Regions from separate parts of the Methylophaga sp. F7 genome, predicted to be linked through region 2. Evidence: riboswitches for the same ligand, from Rfam matches in the RefSeq annotation. Region 2 holds a riboswitch; the other holds the start of a gene.
The links. Region 2 has a riboswitch for thiamine pyrophosphate ahead of AC08OG_RS03370 (TonB-dependent receptor). Riboswitches for the same ligand answer to the same signal wherever they lie in the genome.

Region 1 (5,352 bases), 1.1 Mb from region 2:
GAGCTGGTAATAGGTGTATGGTTGCAAAGGTAGAGGGATATGAGGTCTATTGTGACTATCAAATATAACAGGAATAAATTTTGTGTTATTTGTACTCAATCCATACAATTGTTGCAGTATAAGTGAGGTCTCCCACTTTACCCCTAAACCATCATCGCTGCCCGAGAAATCGTTAGCTCTCTCGTAAAAGAGCTTTGAACAGCAAACTATTACAAAATCAGCTTTTTGTATCTGCCGCATCATCCATTTAGGCCACCCCTCAGCAGGAGCCTCTTCATACTGATCTATCTCTGAATCAATTCCTTTACTTCTTAATAAATTGGAAAACTCAAGGACATTATTTGACAACTCTACGGATTCATGTGCGTAGCTGATAAAAACCTTTGTGGGCAATTTCCTATTCTCCAAATTTGCTCCTACTATGGTTCAAGTGAACCTAAAGCATTTTAATGAGGCTGATTTCCTTATCATTACTCTTGGGAGGCCATCTAATTCTAAGCCAACCAGTCTCGAATAAAATAAATAATTGAATGATTTATACAAATGATCAACTGTAAGTAAGTTTAAATACTATTAAAAAGTCAATGACTTGAAATATACGAAAAGGCTAGTTAGTAATTTACTTTTCAAACTGCCTTTTCAACAAAACATACAAAGCCCCAGTTCCACCATCCTCAATTGTTGCACTGCAAAACGCCAGTACGGCATCACTTTGTCTGAGCCAGTGATTGAGTTTGCTTTTTAAAACCGGTTTGTTATCGCGTGATCCCCAGCCTTTGCCGTGAATGATTCGCACGCAACGTATCTTTTGTTCCTGACATTGTTCTAGAAACTGGGAGAGGGTGGGTTCGGCTTTGGCGAGGGTGAGACCGTGTAAATCGAGTTCAGCTTCGAGATGCACTCTGCCACTTTTGAGTTTGGCGAATTGGCGGTTTTGAATGCCGTCGCCACGATATTCCAGATACTCTTCGTTACCCACGGTTTCGGGGGCAAATAGACTGGAAAACTCGCTGCTGTCATGGGTGAGTTCGGCTGCGGAGGGCTTTCTGACCGTTGGCGGCGGCGGTGGTTTTCGATGAACTAATCGGTCGTGTTTGATCGGCTCGGCGTCGCTCATTTCATTGCGAAACAAGGAAAACTCGTCGTCATCATTTTTATTTTTGTTATCTGCCATGGCCGATGTTGCCTGAATTCATGCCGTTTGATGTGACCCATTGTGCCAGATGATGCTTGTGTAAAAAATCATTTTTAGTTTAGGATGATTTCCACTTGTCGGGGTGCCCCCTCTGAATTATCAGAAAGGGCTGAGATGAAACCCGTTGAACCTGAAGAGGCTAGAACCTCCGTAGGAAACAAGCCGGAATGCCGGTACGTCTGATTGTCTGACTGTAGCCGCCGTGTATCTCCATCACCTTGTTCGCGAAAGCGCAACGTCTTCATTTCCCCGACTTTTTTATTCAAAAAGGGGAAATCAGATGTCAGCAGCCAATCCAAAAGTCATTGATATTAAAGACCGTAGTGGCATTACTACTCAGCCATTACCAGGTTCTGAAAAAATCTATATTACCGGCAGTCGTGATGATCTGCGGGTGCCATTTCGTCAAATCTCTCTGACCGATACACCGAACCGTGATCCTAATCTGCCGGGTGAGCCGAATGCGCCGGTGATGGTTTACGACACCTCTGGTATTTACACCGATCCCACTGAAACAATCGATCTGGAAAAAGGCTTAACGCCGATTCGTCAGCAATGGATTGAGGAACGTGACGATACCGAAGTATTACCCGCATTCAGTTCCAACTTCACCCGTGATCAGGATGGGCAGGAATTTGATATTCCGCTGTTCACCAATCGTCGTCTGCCACGCAAAGCCAAACCCGGCAAAAACGTCAGTCAGATGCACTATGCACGTCAGGGTATCATCACCCCGGAAATGGAATATATCGCCATTCGCGAAAGCATGGGCCGTGCTGCACTGCAAGCCAAAGGCGAATTGCCAGCCGATAAACCCAATCACATTACCCCGGAATTTGTCCGTAAAGAAGTCGCCGAAGGTCGTGCGATTATTCCAGCCAATATCAATCACCCTGAAGCTGAGCCGATGATTATCGGTCGTAACTTTCTGGTGAAAATCAACGCTAATATCGGTAACTCTGCTACCACGTCCTCGATTGAAGAAGAAGTGGAAAAGATGGTGTGGAGCACCCGTTGGGGTGGTGACACGGTAATGGATTTGTCGACTGGTAAACATATTCACCAGACCCGCGAATGGATAATCCGTAATTCACCGGTGCCTATCGGTACCGTGCCGTTGTATCAGGCCTTGGAAAAAGTGAATGGTATTGCCGAAGATCTGACCTGGGAAGTGTTTCGCGATACGTTGATTGAACAGGCCGAGCAGGGCGTCAGCTACTTTACGATTCATGCTGGTATTCGTCTGGCGCATATTCCTCTGACCGTAAATCGCACCACCGGTATTGTGTCGCGTGGTGGTTCGATTATGGCGGCCTGGTGTCTGGCACATCATGAAGAAAGCTTTTTGTATACGCACTTTGAAGACATTTGCGAAATCATGAAAGCCTATGATGTGTCGTTCTCGCTGGGGGATGGTTTACGTCCAGGTTCACAGGCCGATGCCAACGATGAAGCCCAGTTTGCCGAACTGCGTACTTTGGGTGAATTAACCCATATTGCCTGGAAGCATGATGTGCAGGTGATGATTGAAGGGCCGGGTCATGTGCCAATGCACAAGATCAAGGAAAACATGGATCTGCAATTGGAAGTCTGCCACGAAGCGCCTTTCTATACCTTGGGGCCGTTGGTCACCGATATTGCACCAGGTTATGACCATATTACCTCGGGCATTGGTGCGGCGATGATTGGCTGGTTTGGCACGGCGATGCTGTGTTATGTGACACCTAAAGAACATCTGGGTTTGCCAAATAAAGATGACGTTAAAACCGGCATCATTACCTACAAAATTGCAGCGCATGCAGCCGATTTAGCTAAAGGTCATCCGGGTGCTCATGAACGTGATGATGCAATTTCCAAAGCACGCTTTGAATTCCGTTGGGAAGATCAATTCAATCTCGGGTTAGACCCGGATACTGCCCGTGCTTTCCATGATGAAACCCTGCCGAAACCGAGTGCTAAAGTGGCGCATTTCTGTTCTATGTGTGGACCAAAATTCTGCTCAATGAAGATTTCACATGATGTGAAAGAGGCGTTTACTGTGAAGTCAGAAGAGTTCAAGGCGGCTGGCAGCAAAATCTATCATCAGGTTTGATTGGATCGGATTCAGAACGCTATGAAGCATTATCTGATTATCGGTAGCGGTCTGATTGGACGCCTGACAAGCTGGCGTCTGATTCAGACTGGTCATGCCGTGACGATTCTGTCATCAGACGATAAAGCCGGTACCGACAGTGCCGGTTTTATTGCGGCTTCGATGATCGCGCCATTTACCGAAGCGGTGACCGCAGATCGGTCGATTCGCGATCTAGGTATTCAAAGTCAAGCGCTGTGGGATAAATGGCTGGCTGAGTTTGAAAAGCCAATATTTAATCCGCAGAGCGGCACGTTGGTCGTCGCGCACGAAGGCGATAAGGCTGAACTGGCACGGTATAAACGGCGTGCAGCACATATTCTGGATCCGACTGATTATCAGCAAATTGACGCTCAGCAGTTACAAAACCTGTCACCTGAACTGGCCGAGAATTTTCGGTCGGCGTTGTATTTCCCGCAAGAGAGCTGTCTGGATAATCGCCAGTTTTATCAGCAGGTCGGTGAGTTTCTAACTAAGCACGCCAATTGGCAAACCATTGAACCGATTGAAACGCTAAACAACGCTACATTGGAACGACTTTGTCAGCAAACGCTTGGGCATTCGCTGGATAAATTTACCTCGGTGATTGATTGCCGGGGCAATGGCAGCAAGTTGGATCTGAAAGACTTGCGTGGGGTTCGCGGTGAGGTGCTGCGTGTCCATGCGCCGGAAGTGAATCTGCAACAGTGCGTACGCTTAATGCATCCTCGTTATCCGCTGTATCTGGCCCCCAGACCGGATCAACAATATGTCATTGGGGCGACGGTAATTGAATCCGAAGATCGGTCACCAGTGAGTGTACGTAGTGCTATGGAATTGCTATCAGCGCTTTACAGCATTCATAAAGGTTTTGCAGAAGCCCGAGTGTTGGAAATGCGGGCGCATTGCCGGCCGGCATTACCTGATCATTTACCCACGATTCGCCAGCAGGAGTGGGGTTATCAAATCAATGGCCTGTATCGGCATGGTTATTTGTTGGGGCCGGTAATGGTCGACCAATTACTGACAACATTATCAGAACAAACAGATTCGGGAGTGCGTTATGCAAGCTGAGTCGATTCAACCCATTTCACTTATTTTGAATGAACAGCCCATAGAAACCACAAGCTTTAATTTGCAGGCGTTTCTGGCTGAGCATGGCTGGATAGAAGGCCGGTTTGTGGTGGTGATTAACGACAATATTATCGCCAAATCAGCACATCCAAACTATCAATTATCAGCAGGCGATCGCATTGATGTGCTGTCGCCGATCAGTGGAGGCTGAAATGCAGGCATCTGACTGGACCGTTTACGGTCAAACCCTTAGTAGCCGTTTATTTATTGGTACGGCGCTTTATCCTTCACCTCAAGTGATGTGTGATGCCATTAAAGCATCAGGCGCTCAGGTGATTACCGTATCTCTGCGTCGGCAAAGTGCCGGGCAGGCCAATAGCGGTCAGCAATTCTGGAACATGATTGAAGCGCTGGGCTGTCATTTATTACCCAATACAGCGGGTTGTTACAGTGCAGCCGAGGCAATTAAAACAGCCCATATGGCCCGTGAGTTATTTGAAACTGACTGGATCAAACTCGAAGTATTGGGTGACAGCTTTAACTTGCAACCGGATCCGTTTGCTCTATTGGAAGCGACCAAAACCCTGATTGCCGATGGCTTTAAAGTCTTTCCCTATTGCACTGATGATTTGGTGCTGTGCCAGAAACTGGCGGATGCAGGTTGTGAGGTTTTAATGCCCTGGGGTGCGCCAATAGGTACTGGTCAGGGATTGCTTAATCCTTATGCGTTGAGAACATTAAGAGAACGCTTGCCGGAAATGACTTTATTAGTGGATGCCGGCATTGGTAAACCCTCTGATGCAGTGCAGGCGATGGAGCTTGGTTATGACGGCATTCTGTTAAATACCGCGGTGGCCGAAGCACTTGAACCGGCGCTTATGGCTGAAGCGTTTAAACAATCCATCAATGCAGGACGTCTGGCATTTGAAGCGGGCATTATGCCAAAACGTGATTCCGCCAAGCCCAGTACACC
Region 2 (5,352 bases):
AATGACCAATCTACCGTGCCCACTGCAGAATGGCCTAATCCGGCCACTGCCGTTAAAGGAACAGCATGTGCGATATCGGTTGCCACAATTTCGACACCACGCATCTTCGGATAAAGAAATAATAAAACAACCGCTCCCAATGCGCCGGCCCCTACCGAAGATAATGTCACCATCACCCCTAACAAAGCACCGATAATGACGGTTGCCGGCGCCTTCAAGGCTTCATCCTGTCGTAAACGATATAGATAATTCACTAAAGGATGCCCCTGACGTGCTTTCATTATCCCGGCCAGCCAGTTTTTCAGCAGTAATGCACTAGACGTTAAAATCAAAGCGATGCCCAGAGCAACCGTTATCAGATCATTGTGCTTACCTTCATGAACACCGGTTGCACTGAGAAACCATAAAGTCAGCAAGGTAGCTGGTAGACTCCCTGCAGCAAGCCGCCAGACCACACGCCAATGCACCACGCCATGACGCCAATAAGCCCAGATACCACCTGCTTTAGTTACTGCCGCAAACAATAAATCTGTCCCTACAGCGATTGCAGGTTGGATACCATACCCAAAAATCAGAATTGGGGTCATCAACGATCCGCCACCAACGCCTGTCATCCCGACCATAATGCCTACGCCCAGGCCTGCCAGCAAATAACCCCATTCCATTAATAAATTGACCTTTACCCTGCTTAGTTTGCAGCAAGTTTACCAGTTGGCAATATTCAATCAATGAATATTATTTTCTATCTATATAACTTATGAGAATATAAAGAAATCCTTGCCATTTGAACTGAGAGCCAATCTTTAACATAGCCTTAACCTAAATTGACTGACACTGCTAATTGTTCACATTTCTTTCACGGTGTATAGACGAAGCTCTAACTCCAACTCCACTCTGGGATGAGAGGCTGAAGATGACAACTTATAGAATCTTGTTAGTTATGACAGCAGCATGTTCTGCATTGATAACATCTTTTTTTATTAATCCTGCCGATTCAAACCGGGTGTTTGAGCCTGCACAGATTATTTTTCCACCGGCTTCGATTCAAGCGCCGGAAACCTCTGATAATGAGGTTATAGAAAATGCAGATCCACTCACTTTGGCCATAAAAGTGTGTTTTCAAGATAAATGTGAATACCTGGCACAGTCTGAGATGCAAAATATTTTAACCCGGGAAGGTGAATCTATGGCTGAAAGCGAACAGTATCAAACAACTGTGCCTTTCCAGCTTCCTCAGCAAGGTGTTCCAATCATTGAAATGTAAAACGTAACGCACCATAACTGGTCTTTTATCACTAAAAACTTATATATTTACTCTTACTAATAATAATTACGGATATAGCGGATGAAGTTGCAACAATTGAAATATGTTCGCGAAGTGGCTCGTCGTGGCCTCAGTATCTCTGCAGCGGCTCAGGCACTGCATGCTTCTCAGCCAGGTGTAAGTAACCAGATTCAGTTACTGGAAGATGAGCTGGGGCTGCTAATCTTCGAACGACATGGGAAACGTTTATCGGCTATCACACCGCTGGGAGAATCCGTTATTGCCATGGCTGAGCGGGTGTTACAGGAAGTAGACAATTTACGTGAACAGGCGGCTGACAGTCGTCATGAGAAAAAAGGCACACTTTCAATCGGCACCACACACACTCAGGCACGTTATGCTCTGCCAAAAGCTATCAAGGCCTTTTCAGAACAATATCCCGACGTGCACTTAAATATGGTGCAAGGTACTCCACCTGAAGTTGCTGAAATGGCGGCCACCGGTAAAGTGGACCTGGCGATAGCAACCGAGGGATTATCAAAATTTGATAATCTGGCGATTTTGCCCTGCTACGAATGGAATCGTACCGTGATTACGCCACCGGGGCATCCGCTTTTGAATGAAAAAAAACTCACTCTTGAGGCTATTTCACAATATCCAATACTGACCTACGTAATGGGCTTTACCGGTCGCGCGCAACAGGATCAGTCTTTTATTGAACGTGGTCTTAAACCTAACGTTATTTTTACCGCCACTGATGCTGATGTAATTAAAACCTATGTTGAATTGGGCCTTGGTATTGGCATTATAGCCAGCATGGCATTTGATCCAGTAAAAGATGCTCCTTTACAGGCATTGGATGCCAGTGGTTTATTTAAACCAAGTACGACCCACATGGGAATTCGTAAAGGCAGTTATCTTCGCGGTTACAGTTATGCTTTTATTGAGTTTTTTGCTCCCCATCTGCAACGCTCAACTATTCAGAACGCGATCGCTTTGTGAATTTTTCCCTTTAGCATTTCGGAAGGTGATGGTAGTTTAATTGGGCTAAATGTTGGCATTACAAATGAAATATAAGAAGGAAATATGATGAAAGCTGTATTGAAAGTTCTGGTAACAGGCTTATTCCTGTTACCTGCGCTGGTATTTGCTCATGGCGCTTCACGTCTGCAAGTTGAAGAAACGGTGTTGATTAATGCTGATGCTGAAACGGTGTGGAACATGGTTAAAGATTTCGACAGCCTGCATAAATGGCACCCAGCCATTATTTCTACTAAAGCAGAAGGTGGGAATGAACCTGGCGCGACACGCGTTTTAACCCTTAAAAATGATTCAACCATCACTGAAACGTTGAAAAAGTTTGACGAAGAATCCATGAGCTTTATGTATCAGATTGATGAAATGAGTTCGGTTGGACAGGTTGATATTGAAGGCGAAATGCATGATATCCCTGCAGTGCCTGTCAGTAAGTATAAAGCCTGGTTAACTGTAGAAGCTGAAGGCGACCAAACCAAGGTCACCTGGTTGGCCAAATTTTTCCGTGGCTATACCGGCAAACATCATGAGCCTAAAGAATTAAATGACGAAACGGCTACCAATGCTATTGAAGGTATTTTCCGTTCAGGCCTAGACACTTTAAAAGCCAAAATTGAAAATTAAGTCAGTAGTAACTTGAACTTTAAGGCGTCTTCGGACGCCTTTTTTTGTATCATCTGAACAATCAAAGATGGGAAAACATCACTTTTTTCTGTATATTTCACCTACTTGCTAATACAAGCCTCGGGGTGGTCGAAAGGCCTGAGATTCACCAGTTGGTGAAGACCCGATGAACCTGATCCAGATAATACTGGCGTAGGGACAGGCGGCAAACCCTTCTTGCTAGATCAATGCAAATGGCGTGATCCCCTGTTCTTTTTAAGAATTTAAAAAGGATAGTCATGAAACTCACCCTGCTTTCCATCGCAGTCACCAGCGCATTATTTTCTCCCGGCGCAGTTGCACAAACCGAGACCGATAGCACTGATTTACCGTCCATGCTGGTCAGTGCAGATTTTCGTCCTGCAGAAGCCCAGGATATTCCCGTCAGTCTGACAACATTCGATGAGGAAATCATTGAATCACGTGGTGCCCAGCACATTGAAGATGTTCTCAATCTTGCACCCAATGTAAATCTTTCCAGCGGCGCTTCCCGTGGTCAGTTTTTTCAGATCCGTGGTATTGGTGAACGCAGTGAGTTTCTTGCTCCCCTAAACCCATCGGTAGGACTTTATATTGATGGTATCGATTTTAGTCGCAGTGGCGGCGCAGCCACACTATTTGATATTGAGAAAGTAGAAGTATTACGTGGACCTCAGGGTACGTTGTATGGAGCCAATGCATTAGCCGGTGTTATCAATATGCAAAGCAAACAGGCCACCAATGATCTGGATATGAATTTTCAGTCAACCGTAGGCAATTACGATACCCGAAGTGTCGGTGTAGCAGTAGGCGGTCCATTAATTAAAGACACTTTACTGGGGCGAATAGCTGTGCATACCCATCGTTCAGATGGCTACATGGATAATGATTTTCTAGGTCGTGACAATACGCAAAATCAGGATGAAATGACTGCCCGCGGACATTTGAAATGGCTGGTCAATAATGACCTGACCATTGATCTGAATTTGCTGCATTTAAATATCGACAATGGTTACGACGCATTCACGCTTGATAACAGCCGTAACAGTCTTTCAGATGAGCCTGGCAATGACAAACAGCATACCAATGCATTTGCACTCAAATCCGACTGGCGAGCAAGCAGTAAAGTGCAATTACAATCTACTTTGACCTATTCCAAATCTGATTTGGAATATAGCTATGATGATGACTGGTCGTATAAAGGTCAGTTTGATCCCAGTTTATTTCCTTACAGTGGTTTTGATCAGTACAAACGCGAACGGGAAAACTACTCTATAGAATTCAGAGCCCTTTCCAATGAAGAGGGTCGTATTTTTGCTGATACAACTGATTGGTCAGTAGGTATTTATCTGGCCGATCAACGCCAAGATCTCAAGCGCAAATACTTCGATAACGATACACCTGATGTCTACCCTCTAAATAACACTTATGAAACATCTAACAGTGCCATTTTTGGGCAATTAGATACCGCTTTAACGGAAAAACTGACCCTGATAACTGGCTTACGTGCTGAACATTGGGACGCTGATTATGACGATTCGCAAGGATTGGATCTGGATGACAGCGATGTGTTATTCGGGGGAAAGTCGGTTTGAATTATCAGTTCCGTCCACAACACCTTTTATACACATCATTATCCCGTGGCTACAAAGCTGGGGGGGTTAACACGGAAGCAGATCTGGCGCCAGGCTTACGCAAATTCAATAATGAATATTTATGGAACCTTGAAGCCGGTATGAAATCACTATGGCTGAATGGAAGCTTGGTGACCGATATCACGGCATTTTATGGTTTGCGAAAAGATGCCCAGGTAAAAACCTCTGTAGGTGTGCCACGCGACAGTGGTGGTACCCGTTTTATTGATTATCAGGATAATGCAGCGAAAGGCCGCAATATGGGGATTGAAGCAAGTGTTGATTGGTTGATCAATGAACGCTTAAGAACCTTTGCGGCAGTAGGTCTGTTGCATGCGACATTTGACGAATATGACAACCCTGAACTGGATGAGTCTGGATTAAATATTCAGGGCAGGAGGCAAGCTCATGCTCCTGCCTACACATTTAGTATTGGCAGTGAAGTCTATCTGACCCCACAATGGAATCTTCGCGCCAATGTTGAGGGCAAGGATGAGTTCTATTACTCCAACAGCCATAATGCGAAATCCAGTTCTTACGCCATTACCAATGCAAGTTTGCAGTACCAGCAGCAAAACTGGACATTTACCCTGTGGGGTCGCAATCTGTTTGATAAAGACTATTACACTCGCGGCTTTTTCTTTGGTATCGATCCATCAGCTGGCTATGAAGATCGAGTTTATACCCAATATGCTGATCCCCGTACTTTCGGTATGACTGTATCTTACGACTACTAATTTAACTGAGGTGCTTTAGTGCCCCTCCTTTCTTAAGGAA

Region 1: linked by a shared signal. The riboswitch ahead of thiC (phosphomethylpyrimidine synthase ThiC) and the one ahead of AC08OG_RS03370 (TonB-dependent receptor) in region 2 are both predicted to bind thiamine pyrophosphate.

Annotation. Positions count from the first base shown of each region.
Region 1 covers NZ_CM166511.1:1,771,804-1,777,155, reverse strand. Annotated here, with positions in the region: gene AC08OG_RS09035 (SEFIR domain-containing protein) at 1-408, opposite strand, end outside; gene AC08OG_RS09030 (Smr/MutS family protein) at 620-1,174, opposite strand; TPP riboswitch at 1,264-1,369, shown strand; gene thiC (phosphomethylpyrimidine synthase ThiC) at 1,476-3,287, shown strand; gene AC08OG_RS09020 (FAD-dependent oxidoreductase) at 3,309-4,379, shown strand; gene thiS (sulfur carrier protein ThiS) at 4,369-4,590, shown strand; gene AC08OG_RS09010 (thiazole synthase) at 4,592-5,352, shown strand, end outside.
Region 2 covers NZ_CM166511.1:653,370-658,721, reverse strand. Annotated here, with positions in the region: gene AC08OG_RS03390 (sulfite exporter TauE/SafE family protein) at 1-665, opposite strand, end outside; gene AC08OG_RS03385 (hypothetical protein) at 914-1,264, shown strand; gene cysB (HTH-type transcriptional regulator CysB) at 1,346-2,266, shown strand; gene AC08OG_RS03375 (SRPBCC family protein) at 2,351-2,923, shown strand; TPP riboswitch at 3,035-3,140, shown strand; gene AC08OG_RS03370 (TonB-dependent receptor) at 3,202-4,536, shown strand; gene AC08OG_RS03365 (hypothetical protein) at 4,533-5,312, shown strand.